DNA from 3 places in the Streptomyces sp. NPDC051662 genome. Region 3 is predicted to be linked to each of the others. Evidence: riboswitches for the same ligand, from Rfam matches in the RefSeq annotation. Region 3 holds a riboswitch; each other region holds the start of a gene.
The links. A riboswitch is a leader RNA that binds a small molecule or an ion and turns the genes downstream of it on or off. The one in region 3 is predicted to bind cyclic di-AMP.

Region 1: another riboswitch for cyclic di-AMP. It lies ahead of AB0M67_RS09885 (M23 family metallopeptidase); the one in region 3 lies ahead of AB0M67_RS30860 (NlpC/P60 family protein).
Region 2: another riboswitch for cyclic di-AMP. It lies ahead of AB0M67_RS25055 (transglycosylase family protein); the one in region 3 lies ahead of AB0M67_RS30860 (NlpC/P60 family protein).

What each region holds. Positions count from the first base shown of each region.
Region 1 is NZ_JBFAZD010000004.1:468,742-474,397, forward strand. Features, by position in the region: gene AB0M67_RS09860 (HAD family hydrolase) at 1-331, opposite strand, end outside; gene AB0M67_RS09865 (hypothetical protein) at 397-606, shown strand; tRNA gene AB0M67_RS09870 (tRNA-Met) at 712-785, shown strand; gene AB0M67_RS09875 (MerR family transcriptional regulator) at 901-1,647, shown strand; gene AB0M67_RS09880 (PP2C family protein-serine/threonine phosphatase) at 1,927-3,069, shown strand; cyclic di-AMP (ydaO/yuaA leader) riboswitch at 3,354-3,507, shown strand; gene AB0M67_RS09885 (M23 family metallopeptidase) at 3,519-4,544, shown strand; gene AB0M67_RS09890 (aldo/keto reductase) at 4,644-5,588, shown strand; gene AB0M67_RS09895 (PrsW family intramembrane metalloprotease) at 5,648-5,656, opposite strand, start outside.
Region 2 is NZ_JBFAZD010000015.1:198,204-203,859, reverse strand. Features, by position in the region: gene AB0M67_RS25065 (septum formation initiator family protein) at 15-488, opposite strand; gene eno (phosphopyruvate hydratase) at 651-1,946, opposite strand; gene AB0M67_RS25055 (transglycosylase family protein) at 2,258-2,974, opposite strand; cyclic di-AMP (ydaO/yuaA leader) riboswitch at 2,979-3,154, opposite strand; gene AB0M67_RS25050 (transglycosylase family protein) at 3,419-4,405, opposite strand; gene AB0M67_RS25045 (cytochrome P450) at 4,553-5,656, opposite strand, start outside.
Region 3 is NZ_JBFAZD010000023.1:65,719-71,374, forward strand. Features, by position in the region: gene AB0M67_RS30855 (ATP-dependent DNA helicase) at 1-1,392, opposite strand, end outside; cyclic di-AMP (ydaO/yuaA leader) riboswitch at 1,852-2,015, shown strand; gene AB0M67_RS30860 (NlpC/P60 family protein) at 2,023-3,267, shown strand; gene AB0M67_RS30865 (N-acetylmuramoyl-L-alanine amidase) at 3,609-4,823, shown strand; gene AB0M67_RS30870 (hypothetical protein) at 4,908-5,261, opposite strand; gene AB0M67_RS30875 (NlpC/P60 family protein) at 5,510-5,656, shown strand, end outside.

The sequences.
Region 1 (5,656 bases), on a different contig from region 3:
CCCCGGTCCTGACGGTCTGGTTGCCCGCGAGGACGACGCGGACGCCGAGGGCCCTGATGCTCGCCAGCGCGGGCCGGACATCGGGGTAGAGATCGGACTCGTCGAGATGGTCACCGCGGCCGGCGGCCTCCCTGGCGCGGTACGCCTCGCCGACGTCCATGCCGGGTTTGATGAGGCGGAGGGCGTCGGCGTTGTCCCGGTTCTGGACGGTGGCGGCGCCGACGAGCGCGGAGATGGTGTGTCGGGGAATGCCCAGCCAGTCGGCCCAGGACGCCCAGTAGCGGTCGTCGCGGACGAGGGTCTCGCCGACGTCGAACACGATGGTTTCAATCACCGGTGTAAGCGTAGGGGGACACGCTCTGCCGATCGTCAGTGGCTGGCCGTAGCCTTGCTCCTATGTTCGCTTCCTCGTCCACTTCTTCCCCCGCTTCCGGTGACGGCGACTCGTTACGCGCTGTCAGGTCCGCCGCTGTCGTCAACGCGGAGATCCGTGCCCTGTGGGCACGGGCCGGTGGCGCGCTGCCGCCCGCCGAGCAGGAGCGCTACCAGCGACTTCTGGTGGAGTGGGCCGTCGCGGTCCGCGCGGATGTCGTCGAGGCGGCCTAGGGCCTTTCGTTCGGCTCAGGCCGGATCTTCGCGGACCAGTCCTGGCCGTCGGTGCGCCGCGTGGTGATGATCTTGCTCCGGATGGCGTAGAGTTGCATTCAACGGCGCGGGGTGGAGCAGCTCGGTAGCTCGCTGGGCTCATAACCCAGAGGTCGCAGGTTCAAATCCTGTCCCCGCTACTGGAAGAGAACGAAGGCCCGGATTCCTGGTGAATCCGGGCCTTCGTCATGCCCGCCCCCACGTACGGCTTCCGCGCTTGACCTTTACGTAACGTCAAGTTCTACCGTGAAAGTCATGGAGTGGTCGATCCAGGAAATCGCGAAGAAAGCGGGCACGACGAGCCGCACGCTCAGGCACTACGGCGAGCTGGGGCTGCTTGAGCCCAGCCGTACGGGCGGCAATGGCTATCGCTACTACGGACAGGACGCCCTGGTCCGGCTCCAGCGGATTCTGCTGCTGCGGGAGCTGGGGCTCGGGCTGCCCGAGATCGCACGGGTCCTCGACGGCCAGCAGGACACCGCCGCCGCCCTGCGCGGCCATCTGAAGCTGCTGGAGCGGGAACGCGAGCGCATCGGGCGGCTGATCGTCTCGGTGCGGACCACTCTCCACAAGACGGAGACAGGGGAGGAACTCATGGCCGAGGACGTATTCGACGGTTTCGATCACACGCGGTACGAGGAGGAGGTGACCCGGCGGTGGGGCCGGGACGCCTACCAGAAGGGCGACCGCTGGTGGCGGTCGCTGAGCGAGGAGGAGCGGCAGGGCTTCAAGGACCAGCACCAGGGCATCGCCAGGGACTGGGGGCGCCTGGCCGCGGCGGGGCTCGCGCCGGACAGCGGCGAGGCGCAGGACGTCGCCCGGCGTCACTGCGACTGGCTCTCCGCCACGGCCGAGCCCACCAGGTCGTATGTCATCGGCGTGACGGCGATGTATGTCGATGACGCGCGCTTCACCGCCGTCTACGACCAGTACGGTGAAGGTACGGCTGTGCTCGTGCGGGACGCCATGAAGGTGTACGCCGAGCGCCACCTGACCGACTGATCCGTTCCGTCGGCCCCGGTGCGCCCGAGCACCGGCGGGGTCGGCGGGCCGGCTCGCCGTAGCCCACTCGGCCGACGGCGATTCGCCGCCCGGGAGGGCAGCGGCCAGCCTGGGTGGAGCGCGGCACCGTCCGCAGCAGTCGGCGGACCGGGCAGGAGACCACTGGTGTGGAGACTGAGGAAGCTCGGAAAGAGCATCGGCGGCAGAGGCCGGCGGGCGGCCGAGGGCGCCGGTCTCCTGGCCACTGACGGAAGGGGCTTCTGGGCGGCCGGCGACAACGTGCGCGGCGGCGGCCGGTATCCGGGCGGACGTGGCGGTACCGGACGCAGGCTGGCGCGGGCGCTGCCCGTGCTGGTGATCATCGCCGGGGTGATCTTCGACCTGGTGACCCCGACGCGGGTCACCGCGTCCCCCCTCTTCGCCGCCGCTCCGCTGATCGCCGCCCCGTTCTACCCGTTGGTCGGCACGCTCACCATCGCCGTCACCTCGTTGGTCGCCGAGGTGGTGCTGCATATCCACGCGGACACCCAGTTCCAGGTGGAGTCGGTCAGCGAAGTGCTGACGGTGCTGGTCGTCTCCCTGCTGGCGCTGTACATCAACGGTGTCGTACGGCGCAGCGGTGAGCGGCTGGCCTCCGCCCGCATCATCGCCGAGACCGCCCAGCGCGCGGTGCTGCCAAGACCGGCCGAGCGGATCGGGGGGCTGCGGATCGCCGCGCGGTACGAGGCGGCGCAGGAGGGCGCGTTCATCGGCGGGGACCTCTTCGCCGTACAGGACACGCCGTACGGGGTGCGCCTGGTGGTCGGGGACGTACGGGGGAAGGGTCTTGACGCGGTCGAAGCGGTGGCGGTGGTCATCGGGTCGTTCCGGGAGGCCGCCGAGCAGGAGAGTTCGCTGGAGGGGGTCGCGCAGCGGCTGGAGCGCGCGCTCAGACGTGAGGGGACGCGGCGGGACGGGCTCGATGTCTTCGAGGGGTTCACCACGGCCGTGCTCGCCGAGATCCCGCACGAGGAGGGTGTGGTGCGGCTGCTCAACCGGGGCCACCCCGAGCCGCTGCTGATGTGCGGAGACGGTGAGGTGCGGATGCTCGCCCCGAGCGATCACGCGCTGCCGCTCGGGATGAGCGAACTGGCCGCGTGGCCGGACCGGGCGGAGCAGGCCATGTATCCGGAGGGCGCGACGCTGCTCTTCTACACGGACGGGCTCACCGAGGCGCGCGATGCCCATGGGGTCTTCTACGTCCCGCGCGAACGGCTCGCCGGACGGGTCTTCCAGGGGCCCGACGAGATACTTCAGGCGCTCATCGACGACGTACGGCGGCACACGGGCGGCGGGAGCCAGGACGACATGGCGCTGCTGGCGGTCAGTCGGCCCTCGGAGGGCGAGCCGGAGCGGCGCAGGACCATGCCCTTGGTGCCATGAGAGGGCCGCGCCCGCCGTCGAAGCCGTCCTCCGGATCGCCCGGCGGGGAGCCCTTGCCACTGTATGTAATCGAGGGGTATCCCTCCGCATAACATTTGACACACCGTCAGAAATGTAGGCCCCCCTGACAGGCCGTCAACTCGCCCGATTAGATTCCCTTACATCCCGGTACGTCCGATGCGAAGTCGTTAACGATCACCCGGAACAGCTTGGAATAAGGGCCGGGTCTCTATTAACGTTCGATAACGCAGCGCGGTCGTCCCAGCCGTCGTCAGAGATGGCACCGTGCGCACGCGCCGAATCCCGCGAGGGAACCGGGGAACCACCAATTGGGGTGAATCGGGTGTCTTTTGCTGCCCTGTGCGGCAGGAGCGCCCGTAGGAGACCTTCCTGCTCCGAACCCGTCAGCTAACCCGGTAGGCGAGAAGGAAGGAAAGGAGCACGCCTCAGTGGCGTCCAACAAGCCTGCCCCCGAAGCCGTCTTCGAAACCCGCACCCTCGGCAGCGAGCCGGACAGGGCGTGGGGGGAATGGAATCCCACCGAGGAGTCCATACGGCCCGTACGCGGCCGGCACCGCGTCGCCAAGCAGCGCGGACTGGCCCGTAGCTCCACGGTCCTCGGCGTCGGCGTCATCGCCGCCGTCGGCGCGGGCGGCATCGCCACCGCGCAGGACAAGCCCGCGGTCTCCATATCCCTGCCCGACGCGATCACGGACAAGCTCCCGGACGCCGCTTCGCTGCCGGGAATGGGCTCGCTCGCCTCGGACGACTCCGAATCCCAGGTGCTCGCCGCCCCGCTCACCACCGCCGGGCTCACGGCCGCCGAGACCGAACAGGGCGCCACCGACGCCGGAGAGGCGCTGCGCGCCCGTATCCTCCAGCAGGCCGAGGCGCAGCAGACCGGGGCCGACGCGGCGCGGAAGGCCGCCGCGGAGTCGGCGGCGGCCGAGCAGGCCGCGGCCGAGGCCAAGAAGCAGCAGACCGACGCCGAGAAGAAGATCGAAGAGGCGAAGAAGAAGGCCGAGGCGGAGGCCAGGGCCAAGGCGGAGAAGGAGCGGCTGGCCAAGCTGGCCGCCAGCTACGCGATCCCCACCTCCTCGTACACGATCACCTCGACCTTCGGGCAGTCCGGCTCCCTGTGGTCCTCCGGGCAGCACACCGGCCTGGACTTCGCCGCGCCGACGGGCACCCCGCTCAAGGCCGTGCACAGCGGCACGATCAAGTCGGCCGGCTGGTCGGGCTCGTACGGGTACCGCACGGTCCTGGAGCTCGATGACGGCACGGAGATCTGGTACGCCCACCAGTCCTCGATCTCCGTCAGCGCCGGGCAGAAGGTCACCACCGGCGAGGTCATCGGCAGGGTCGGCGCGACCGGCAATGTGACCGGCGCCCATCTGCACCTCGAAGTTCACACGGCGGGCGGCGCGGGCCTGGACCCGATGAGCTGGCTGCGCGGCAAGGGCCTCAACCCGTAACCCCTCCCCGAGGGCATTGCCCCTCGGTATTCCCCCATACGGCCCACATGAGGGCGCGGAGCGGAATAGGGCGCCCCCTTCCGGGGATTGCATCCTCCTATGACCGCTCTGCGCCCACTGGGCTCCTCCAATCTGCGGGTCTTCCCGCTCGCCCTCGGCGGCAATGTCTTCGGCTGGACCGCCGACGAGACAGCCTCCTTCGCCGTCCTCGACGCGTACACCGCCGCGGGCGGGAACTTCATCGACACCGCCGACATGTATTCGTCGTGGGCGCCCGGCAACGAGGGCGGTGAATCCGAGACCGTCATCGGCAACTGGCTGGCCTCGCGCGGCAATCGCTCCGACGTACTGATCGCGACCAAGGTCGGCGCGCACCCGCGGTACCAGGGCCTCAAGGCGGCCACCATCAAGGCCGGGGTCGAGGAGTCGCTGCGCCGGCTCCGTACGGACTACATCGACCTCTACTACACGCACTTCGACGATCCCGAGGTGCCGGTCGAGGAGATCATGACCACCCTCGACCAGCTGGTGAAGGCCGGCAAGGTCCGTGCGCTCGGTGCCTCCAACATCGGCGCGGAGCGGTTGGCCGCCTCGCTCGTCTTCTCGGAGCTCGAAGGGCTCGCCCGCTATGTGGCGCTTCAGCCGCACTACAACCTGGTCTCCCGGGACACGTACGAGGGCGAGCTCCTGGACACCGTGCTGCGTCACGGCCTGTCGGTCGTGCCGTACGCCGCGCTGGCCTCGGGCTTTCTCACCGGCAAGTACCGTCAGGGGACCACGGTCGACAGTCCTCGGGCCGGCAGGGTGGCCGAATATCTGGAGTCCGAGCGGGGCGCGGAGGTCCTGACCGCGCTGGACCGGATCGCCGGGGCACGGGACGCCGAGATCGCGACCGTCGCGCTGGCCTGGCTGGCGGCGCAGCCGACCGTGGTCGCGCCGCTCGCGTCCGCGCGTTCGACCGAGCAACTGCCCGCGCTGCTGGCGGCGGTCGACTTTGAGCTGACGCCGGAGGAGCTGGCGAAGCTGACGGCGGCGTCCGCCTGACGCGTCCGCCCGAAGCTCCGTCGGACAGTCCTGTCGGACAGCTCCGTCGGACAGTCCTGTCATTGGCG
Region 2 (5,656 bases), on a different contig from region 3:
CCGGCCGTCCCCGACTATCTGTCCTGACGGTCCGCGTTGTCCACGCCGTCCAGCACATTCGAGTACCAGGGGCGGTCCGTCGCCCCCCGCTCCTCGCGGCGCTGCTCGCGCACCTCCGGGTCGATCACGGTGTAGCCGGTCTCCCCCGGCATCACGTAATGCAGATGCTCCCGGGCCAGCCGCTGGATATACGCGTCGTCCTGGAGCCGCGCCTTCTCGTCGCGCAACTCCTCGACCCGTAGCTTCGCCTCGCGGGTCAGCCGCTCCTGGTCGGCGATCTCGTTCCGCTGCGACACGTACTGCCGCATCGGATACGCGAGCGCCACCACCAGTGTGCACACGACCAGGGCGAGGAAAGCGGCCCGGCCGGTGAGCCGGGAGCGGCGGTCCTGCCTGCGGTTCTGCGAGCGGTAGACCCGGGCGGCCGTCTGCTCGCCGAGCAGTCGCAGCCTGGTCGCGGTGGAGAACCGGTCCCGGTTCCCGGCCATGGCTCGCCTCCCCTTTTACGTCCCCTGTTGTACGTACGTCCCCGGACACGGTACGGGACCGCGACCGGGGACGTACGGACGACGGGCGGAGCCGCCCCTCGCCCTCGTACCGACAGGATCAGGAAGAACGCATCCTATTAATTGTTCGCGGAGCGCATCCTCTTAATGGTTCGCGGAGCGAAACCGCGGGAACGCGCTGCGGCCCGCGTACACCGCCGCGTCGTCGAGGATCTCCTCGATGCGCAGCAGCTGGTTGTACTTGGCGACGCGCTCGGAGCGGGCCGGGGCGCCGGTCTTGATCTGGCCGCAGTTGGTGGCGACGGCGAGGTCGGCGATGGTGACGTCCTCGGTCTCACCGGAGCGGTGGGACATCATGCACTTGAAGCCGTTGCGCTGGGCCAGCTCGACGGCGTCCAGGGTCTCGGTCAGCGAACCGATCTGGTTGACCTTGACGAGCAGAGCGTTGGCCGAGCCCTCCTCGATGCCGCGGGCGAGGCGCTCGGGGTTGGTGACGAACAGGTCGTCGCCGACGATCTGGACCTTGGTGCCGAGCTTGTCCGTGAGGACCTTCCAGCCGGCCCAGTCGTCCTCGAAGAGCGGGTCCTCGATGGAGACGAGCGGGTACGAGGCGACGAGCTCCTCGTAGTACTCGGTCATCTCGGCGGCCGAGCGCGACTTGCCCTCGAACTCGTACGAGCCGTCCTTGTAGAACTCGGACGCGGCGACGTCGAGCGCGAGCGCGATGTCGCGGCCGGGGACGTAACCGGCCTCCTTGATCGCTTCGAGGATGAGGTCGAGCGCGGCGCGGTTGGACTCCAGGTTCGGCGCGAAGCCGCCCTCGTCGCCGAGACCGGTGGACAGGCCCTTCTGCTTCAGGACCTTCTTGAGGGTGTGGTAGACCTCGGCGCCCCAGCGCAGGGCCTCGGAGAAGGACTCCGCGCCGATCGGGGCGATCATGAACTCCTGGATGTCCACGTTGGAGTCGGCGTGCGAGCCGCCGTTCAGGATGTTCATCATCGGAACGGGCAGCAGGTGCGCGTTCGGGCCGCCGAGGTAGCGGAAGAGCGGGAGGTCCGAGGCCTCGGAGGCGGCGTGCGCGACGGCGAGGGAGACGCCGAGGATGGCGTTGGCGCCGAGCGACGACTTGTCCGGGGTGGCGTCCAGGTCGAACATCGCCTGGTCGATCAGGCGCTGCTCGGTGGCGTCGTACCCGACCAGCTCCGGGCCGATCTGCTCGATGACGGCGAGGACGGCCTTCTCGACACCCTTGCCCTGGTAGCGGTTCTGGTCACCGTCGCGGAGCTCAAGGGCCTCGAACGCACCGGTGGAGGCACCGGAGGGGACAGCAGCACGACCCGTGCTGCCGTCGTCGAGGCCGACCTCGACCTCGACCGTGGGGTTGCCTCGGGAGTCGAGGATTTCCCGGGCTACGACGACGTCGATGGACGGCACGAGCATCTCCTTCTGGGATGTGACGCTTGGAGTGCAGGGTCTCATTGGCCTTGCGACACGAGACTATCCGGCGCGGGGTGATCGGTCGGCCGGTGCCCGCCACCTAAGACGAAATGAGGCCCGATTCCCCCACGCCGGGGCCATGGCCGCCGGAAGGCGGGCCACAGCCGGAACCCCGGCCCGGCGCGTACGGGGGAATACGCGCCCGGCCGGGGCGGTCTCGGGTGGGGACGGTCTCCGGTGCGGCCCGGACGAGGCCGGGTGGGTCAGCTCAGGGGCTCAGGGGCTCAGAGGGGAGCCGTGGCCCGCAGAGGCCCTCAGCTCAGGTGGAGCTGCTGGCCCGGGTAGATCACGTCGGCGTCGCTGACGATGTCCTTGTTCAGGTCGAACAGCTTCTGCCAGCCGCCCTCGACGTCCTCGGCCTTGGCAATCTTGGAGAGGGAGTCGCCGGACTTGACCTTGTACTCGCCGTCACCCTTCTTGATCGTGGCGGGACGGCTCTCGCCGCGCGAGGCCGGCTGGGCCGCGCCGCGCGCGGTCTCCTGCTGCTTCGGCTGCGCCTGCTGCTGCTTGGGGGCCTGCCGCTGGGTCGGCTGCGACTGCTTCTGGGCGGGCTGGGCGGGCTGGGTGCTCTGAGTGGCGGAGCCACCGTCGTACGCGGCCCTGGACAGGCCCACGCCGCAGTTCGGCCACGCGCCCTTGCCCTGGCCGGCGAGGACCTTCTCGGCGACGGCTATCTGCTGGGACTTGCTGGCCTGGTCGGCGCGGGCGGCGTACGCGGTACCGCCGTAGGCGGCCCAGGTGGACGGCGTGAACTGAAGGCCGCCGTAGAAGCCGTTGGCCGTGTTGATCGACCAGTTGCCTCCGGACTCGCACTGCGCGACCTTGTCCCACTCGGCGGCGGTCGCGGCGGAGGCCGAGGTCGCACCGATCAGCGGGGCGGCGACGGCGGCACCGGTGACCCCGGCGAGCGTGGCATAGCGGACGGCCTTCGACGGGCGGCGGTGCTTGCCCTTGCTGGAACGCAGCAGCATGGAACATCTCCCTCACCGACGCCTACGAGGTCAGCTGTCGGGTTCGGGCCAAGTGAGTTGCCCGGCCGTGTGCTCTGTCGCACACGACTTCACCCCAAGCCGGTCCTCGGCCGTCTCTCGACGGCCGGAGCCCGGCACGAACCTTGGGTCCCCCGCTCCTGCCTACGGCGCTTGACGCGTCGGTTACTCCCCCCGACCGACGGCAGGATTCGGCGTGACGGTCGACGGGGCCCGCGGTGCGAGCGGTTCAGACCGTAATCACAGGTCCGCCCATTGTTCAAAGGAGAACATCAAGGAAAAATCGCCCTTACCTCCCCCTTGGATGAACCCATTTACGCAGGTGAGAGACGAAACGACCCAACCGCCCGAGCAAAAGGCCCCAGTTGCGGCGAAGAGACCCTTGTCTCACTTTCGCAGAAGTGGACATAGGGTCTCTAACTGCCGCTACTTCACGCCGAGATCAAGGGTCTGGCCAGGCAGGATCAGATCGGGGTCGGCGCCGACAGTCTCCTTGTTCGCCTCATAGATCGCGGACCATCCGCCGGGCACCTCGCGCTCGTCGGCGATGAGCCAAAGGCAGTCGCCCGCCCGGACCGTGTACTCACCATCCGCCGCGTCCGCGCCTTCCGTTTCGCCCGTCGCGCCGTCGGCCGCACCGCCGGTCGCACCGTCCGTCGCGCCATCCGCCGTACCGTCGGCGTTACGTGTCGATCCGTCACCGCGCGAGGCATGACGGCCGGATTCACGCCCTTCGCCCGAATTGCCCGGTACGGAGTCATCCGGGGCGGCATCGCCGCGGTGCTTGCCCTTGGCGGCGCCCTCACCGGACCCGGCGGAGCCGGAGGACTCGGCGGGAGCGGGCTCCCCCGTACCGCCGGAGGCGGGGGTGTCCGGTGTGGCCGAGGAGGCGTCCGAGGGAGAGGCGCCCCCGGTCTTCCCTGACGATTCAGGAGCCGTCTCAGGAGCCGTCCCGGGCTTCGTCTCAGGTTGCGCCCCGGGAGTCGTCTCCGGCGCGGCCTCCGGCGCCGTACCGGGATCCACGCCCGGCGCGGCGCTGCCCGCCGTCAGCCCGGCGACCGCGGCGCAACTGGCCCATGCCCGCGGCCCCTGCGCGTCGAGGATCTTCTCGGCTATCGCGATCTGCTGCGAGCGGCTCGCGAGGTCGGCGCTGGCCGCGTACTCCGCGCCGCCGAAGTCGTCCCAGGTCTCCTGGGAGATCTGGAGTCCGCCGTAGTAGCCGTTGCGGAGGTCCGCGCTCCACATGCCGCCGCTCTCGCAATCGGCGACACGGTCCCAGGTGGAGGCGTCCGCCGCACTGGCACCGGTGGCACCGAGCAGCGGAATGGCGATCGCCGAGCCGGTCACCCCTGCCGCGACGATCAGAGCGGGGGCCTGGCGAGGTCGACGGTGTCGGCCGTTCCCGGAGCGCATGTGATTGCCTTCCGTGTGACTGATGTTTCGACTGGTGCGTGTGGCGGCTGAGTTTTCGAGAACGTAGCGGTACTCGAACTCCTGTCACAAGTCGATGCAGCGGAGATCACGTCAAAGTCACAGTCTTGACGGACCGTCAGAAAAGCTTCAGTCGGACAATGGCGTGAACTGCACCGGAAGCGTGCGCAATCCACGCATGATGAGCCCTCCGCGCCAGCGCAAATCGGCAGGATCTCCCGCAAGCCGCACGTCGGGCAGCCGGGTCAGCAGGGTGCCGAGCGCGGTCTGCCCCTCCACCCGGGCGAGCGGTGCGCCGAGGCAGTAGTGGATGCCGTGTCCGTATCCGAGGTGCTGATTGTCACGCCGGGAGAGGTCGAGCGTGTCCGGATCCGTGAAGCGCTCGGGGTCACGGTCGGCGGCGGCGAGGACGACCAGGACCGGATCACCCGCCGCGATCCGCTGTCCGCCGAGCGTCAGTGGCTCGGTCGCGTACCGCCAGGTGGCCAGCTCCACGGGACCGTCGTACCGGAGCAGTTCCTCGACCCCCGTCGCGAGCAGGCCGGTCTCCCCCGCTCCGAGCGAGCGCTGGAGCAGCGCACGCTGCTCGGGGTGGCGCAGCAGCGCGAACATGCCGTTGCCGATGAGGTTCACGGTCGTCTCGAAACCGGCGAACAGGATGATGAAGGCCATCGCCGCGGCCTCGTTCTCGGTGAGATGTTCCCCGTGGTCGCCGGCCCGGATGAGTCCGGAGATCAGATCGTCGCCGGGGTCGGCCCTCTTGCGGTGGATGAGGTCGGCGAGATAGCCCCGTATCTTCTTGACGGCGCGCCCGACTCCGCCCCGCGGGCCGCCCGCGTGCCCCGGTTTCGAATGTCGCAGCATCATGCCCGCCCAGTCGCGGAAGTCGTCCTGGTCCTCGCGCGGCACCCCGAGCAGATCGCAGATCGCGTAGATGGGGAGCGGGAACGCGAAGTCATGGATCAGGTCCGCCTCACCCTTCGCGGCGAAGCCGTCGATGAGCCGGTCGGTCAACTCCTGCACTTGCGGCGCGAATTCGGCCACGCGGCGGGGCGTGAACGCCTTGGACACGAGCCGGCGCAGCCGGGTGTGGTCGGGCGGATCGATATTGAGCAGATGTGTCATCAGCTCCGCCTTGCGCTCGCCGGGTATGCCCGTCTTCCCCTTGGCGTGCGCGGGCTCGGCGTGATGCGCGGGGTTCTTGGAGAGCCGAGCGTCGGCGAGTGCCTGCCT
Region 3 (5,656 bases):
ATAGGCCAGCACATCGCGGACCTCCTTGCGCTCGTAGAAGCGCACTCCGCCGACGACCTTGTACGGCAGGCCGACCCGGATGAAGATCTCCTCGAAGACACGGGACTGCGCGTTCGTACGGTAGAAGACCGCGACATCGCCCGCCTTGGCCTCGCCCGCGTCCGTCAGCCGGTCGATCTCGTCGGCGACGAACTGCGCCTCGTCGTGCTCCGTGTCCGCGACATAGCCGGTGATCTGGGCGCCCGCGCCGGCCTTCGTCCACAGATTCTTCGGGCGGCGGCTCTCGTTCCGCTCGATGACCGCGTTGGCGGCGCTCAGAATCGTCTGCGTGGAGCGGTAGTTCTGCTCCAGCAAAATGGTCGTCGCGTCCGGGTAGTCCTCCTCGAACTGGAGGATGTTACGGATCGTGGCGCCCCGGAAGGCGTAGATCGACTGGTCGGCGTCTCCGACGACACACAGCTCCGCCGGGTCGTGCTCCTCGCCGGAGGGGCCCACCAGCTCGCGTACGAGGGTGTACTGCGCGTGGTTGGTGTCCTGGTACTCGTCCACCAGGACATGCCGGAAGCGCCGCCGGTAGTGCTCGGCGACATCGGGGAACGCCTGGAGCAGATGGACGGTGGTCATGATGATGTCGTCGAAGTCCAGCGCGTTGGCCTCGCGCAGCCGCGCCTGGTACATCCGGTAGGCCTCGGCGAGCATCTTCTCGAAGCCGTCGGTGGCCTGGTCGGCGAAGGTCTCCTCGTCGATCAGCTCGTTCTTCAGATTCGAGATCTTGGCGCTGAAGGACTTGGGCGGGTAGCGCTTGGGGTCGAGGTCCAGATCACGGCAGACCAGGGCCATCAGACGCTTGGAGTCGGCGGCGTCGTAGATGGAGAACGACGAGGTGAACCCGAGCCTCTTCGACTCGCGCCGCAGGATCCGTACGCAGGCGCTGTGGAACGTCATGACCCACATGGCGTTGGCGCGCGGGCCGACGAGCTGGCCGACGCGCTCCTTCATCTCGCCCGCGGCCTTGTTCGTGAAGGTGATCGCCAGTATCTGACCGGGATGGGCGCCGCGGCTGCCCAGCAGATACGCGATCCGGTGGGTCAGCACCCGGGTCTTGCCCGACCCGGCCCCGGCCACGATGAGCAGCGGCGTGCCGGTGTGCACGACGGCCGCGCGCTGCTCCTCGTTCAGCCCTTCGAGCAGCGCGGCGGGGTCCACGACCGTGCGCGGGGCGCCGTCGCGGTGGTACTGGTCCCGCGTGGGAGGCATGTCATAGGCCCCCTGGAAGAGGTCGTCGGGCACCTGCTCCGGTGCGTGCTCGGTGTCGTCCTCGGGCGGCGGTGGATGCTCGTCGCCGGAGGGCTGGAGGTCCGCCAGGAAACTGTCGTCAAAGAGGCTGCTCATCGCTCTCCGAGTCTAGGCCCTGTCTGACAAATCCCGCCTGGCTCGCGACGCCTGGCACGCACGCTCGCCGCGTTGTCGGGATCACCCCAGTACGTCCAGTACAGGGGAGACCCTCCGCCTTGCGATCGCACGCACCAGACGCCGCGAGCCCCACCCTTCGGGCGGACGGCGCTATTTGCCAGACAGGACCTAGGCCGCCCTACTGACACACCGCGCCCGGCTCCAGAATTCCCCGGCATGCCCCACCCGTACGGTCACTCGCCTCGCCATCACCACGGGCGGCGCCCCGGTCACTCATCGTGGCGGAAAAGCGTCGCCGACCCGTTTCACACATCGCACGCGCAAATGGTCACGAAAATGTATCGGGCATATCGGCCATCGACCTTCACACCAGCACCACACTTTGGCTAGCGTGCTCGATCAGGCAGCCCGTACCCCCAACGGCGACCCACGCCAAGCGGGCGGCCCACGCCGAATTCGGACTTTCCCCAAGGAAGTTCGAAACCGGGGACCCACAGTGCACAACCGGGGTGAATCGGGCCTTTCGCTCAAGGCCCGTAGGGCAACCTTCCGTTCCGCCCGAACCCGACAGCTAACCCGGTAGGCGGTCCACGGAAGGAGATGCAGACCTTGGCGTCGCATCGCAAGCCGCGCAGTCTCAGCGGAGTACGTACCGCCTCTCCCGCTGTCGGGCTCACGACAGCCGCGCTCGCCTCGGTCACGTTGCTCTCGGCGCAGAGCGCGAGCGCCGCGCCCGTCGAGCCGAAGCCGTCCATGGAGGAGGTACAGAAGAAGGTCGACGATCTGTACCGCCAGGCCGGCAGTGAGACACAGAAGTACAACAGGGCGAAAGAGGCCACGCAGAAGCAGAAGCGCGCGGTCGACCGCGTGCTCGACGAGGTCGCCAAGCGCGCGGACAAGCTGAATGAGGCCCGGCGTACGCTCGGCTCGTTCGCAGCCGCGCAGTACCGGGAAGGCGCGGTCACCCCGACCGCCGCCCTGCTCTTCGCGGACAGCCCGCAGGCGTTCTTCGAGCAGAAGCAGGTGACGGACCGGCTGACGGAGCGTCAGCGCGGTGTCCTCACCGACTACCAGACACAGCAGGCCGCCGCCGCGAAGCAGCGGGCGCGGGCGTCGAAGGACCTGGAGTCGCTCACCGCCTCGCAGGCCGCGCTGCGTACCAGCAAGCAGGGCGTGCAGCAGAAGCTCGGCGCGGCGCGTGCGCTGCTGTCGAAGCTGACCACGGAGGAGAAGGCGCGGCTGGCCGCGCTGGAGCGCAAGAAGGAAGAGGAGGCCCGCCGCAAGGCGGAGGCGCGGGCCAAACTGGAGGCCCGCGCGAAGACGGAGGCCGAGCGCAAGCGCAAGGAACAGCAGGCCAGGACCCCGTCGACCGGCACGGGGACGGGCTCGGGCCAGAGCGGCACAGGCTCAGGCACGGACACCGGCACCGGAACGGGAACGGGCACAGGAACAGGCGCAGGCAGCGGCACAAGCGGCGGCACCGGAGCCTCCGACGGCAGCTACGCCACCAAGGCCGCCAAGGTCCTCTCCTTCGCCCGCGCCCAGATAGGCAAGCCGTACGTCTGGGGCGCCACGGGCCCCAGCTCGTACGACTGCTCGGGCCTGACCCAGGCCGCCTGGAAGGAGGCGGGCGTGGAGCTGCCGCGCACCACCTGGGAACAGGTGAAGGCCGGCACGCGCGTCGCGACCGACGATCTGCTCCCCGGTGACCTGGTCTTCTTCTACGACGACATCAGCCATGTCGGGATCTATATCGGCGACGGCATGATGATCCACGCCCCCAAGCCGGGCGCGAACGTTCGCGAGGAGTCGATCTACTACATGCCGATCTACGGAAGCATCCGCCCCGCCTGACAGCCGGCGAGCGGAGTAGGGCCGCTGGGGACCTGTCGGATTCCCGGCGATCTGTGTCGTCAACTCGCCGTCTGCGACAGCTCGCTCCGAAACCGAAGTGCGGGCCGTTGGGGAGCGCCGGTCCCAGAAAGTTCCGCCACATCAAGAACTGCCTGCGCGGAGCGTGCGTCTGACCTCATGTACAACGTGCGCAGAGCAGAGCTGACGGCCTGTCGGCCGGGGCTCCTCCGCGCGATGAACCGAGGCCCTCAGGCGTGCGAGCCCGGCGCGACATCGATCGGTCACCACGTCGTGTCTCCTCGTGCTGCGGCTTGAGGCATGGGTACGACATAGGGAAGTTCATGCGATTTCGTACATCGATCCCCGCGATAGCTCTCGGGGTGGTGTCACTGACGACGCCCCTCGCCGTCGCGGGAACCAGCACCGCGGCGACGGCGCTTGAGGCGACGGCGGCGGATTCCTCTCAGGTCGAGGACACCACGCTCACCGACAACGTTGGCAAGCCCTCCGGCGTCCTGTCGGCGAAGGCGGGATCAGGGGCCGGGAAGGTGTTCTCCACCGGGGAGATCACCGGGGAGAGCTTCTCCTCGATCGGCCTCAGCTGGAAGAAGGGATCCGCCGTCGACGAGGGGCTGACCGCGGAGACGCGGATCCACCGCGACGGGGCCTGGGAGTCGTGGCGGGAGGTTCCCCTGGAGCTTGACGAGGGCGTGGCCGAGGAGGCGAAGCGGGCCGGCGCGCCCGCCTTCTACACGGACGACGCGGACGGGGTGGAGGTCCGCTTCACCTCCCCGAAGGGCAGCCTGCCGCAGGACCTGCGGCTGTCGTTCATCGACCCGGCCCAGAGCCCGGCCGCCTCTTCCCCGGACAACCAGCCGCGGTCCGCGCGGACCGGACAGCCGGACATCAAGCTGCGGAAGGACTGGGGCGCGGACGAGGCGCTGGCCGATCCCGGGTACAAGACCCAGCCCTCGATCAAGGCCGCCGTCGTCCATCACACCGTGACGGGGAACAACTCCTACACCCAGGAGCAGGTGCCGCAGATCATCAACGGCATCTACGTCCAGCACATCAAGGTCCTGGGCTACGGCGACTTCCCCTACCACTTCATCGTCGACCGCTTCGGCGGCATCTGGGAAGGCCGCAAGGGCTCCATCGAGATGCAGCCCGGCACCGCGATTCCCGGCATCCTCGGCGGCCACGCGTCCGGCTTCAACACCAACACCTTCGGTGTCGCGATGCTCGGCAACTTCGAGCCGAACAACAGCGAGGGCGGCGAGGACACCGGCCCCGACCCGAAGCCGACCGAAGCCATGATCAAGAGCCTGGCCGACCTGCTCGCCTGGAAGAGCGGCCAGTACCAGCTGGACCCGGAAGGCTCCACGCAGCTCGTCTCGGCCGGCGGAGGGGGCACCAACCCGCACCCGGTGGGCACGGTGCTCGACGTACCGGTCATCTCCAGCCACCGTGACGTGAACGTGACGGCCTGCCCGGGCGCCAAGCTCTACGAAGTGCTTCCCGACCTGCGCGAGCAGGTGGCCGACCAGCTCGGCTGAGAAGCGTCAGGGGCGCCTGTGTTCCTCCGGGACACGGGCGTCTCGGCCCGGATCCGAGCGAGGGAGAGCCGCTCCCTCCCGGTATCAGGTCCAGAGCGTGGCGATGAAGATGTTGGCCATCGTCAGCCCGCCCACCGCGCCGAACAGCGGCTTCGGGGCGGTCTCGTCGTCGCGCTTCACGTACACCACGGCCAGGATCACGACCAGCACCGCGAGCTTGATGCCGATCTTGATGTTGTTCACCGTCTGGTCGTCGGCCTGGTTGAGGCCCACCAGGGCCACCCCCGTGACGAGCATCGTCAGCGCGCCGTGCAGCATCGCCTTGTTGAAGCGGGCCGTGCCCGTGCTCATCGACTTCATCTGGGTGAGAAAGCCGCCGAGCAGCGAGGCTATGCCGATGATGTGGAGCGCGACGAAGACATTGATGAGTACGTCCATGCCTGGAGCCTATCGAGAGCCGTATCACCGCCGAGCGGGGAGGTGGGGCTCTGTTCCGATATCGGTCGGGTCCGGCCGGAAAGGCATGCCGAGTTCGCGATCACGCCGGTCATAAGACGGTCCTGTTCTGCCACCTCTCGCCAATACCGGCCATGCCGAGGCCGGACTGTGACCTTGCGCCCTAGCGTCCTTCTCCTGGCGACCGGCCATGACCCACCGTGACCGACTAGGGAAGAGGATCCACCCCCGTGGCAGCGCACCGAAAGCCCAGACAGCGCACGCTCACCGGCCCCGCCGGCCGTACCGCCGCCACCCTCGCGCTCGCCGGAGCCGCGACCGCCACCGCCCTCGACGGCGCCGCACACGCCGAGCCCCAGCTCACCGCTGCCCAGGTG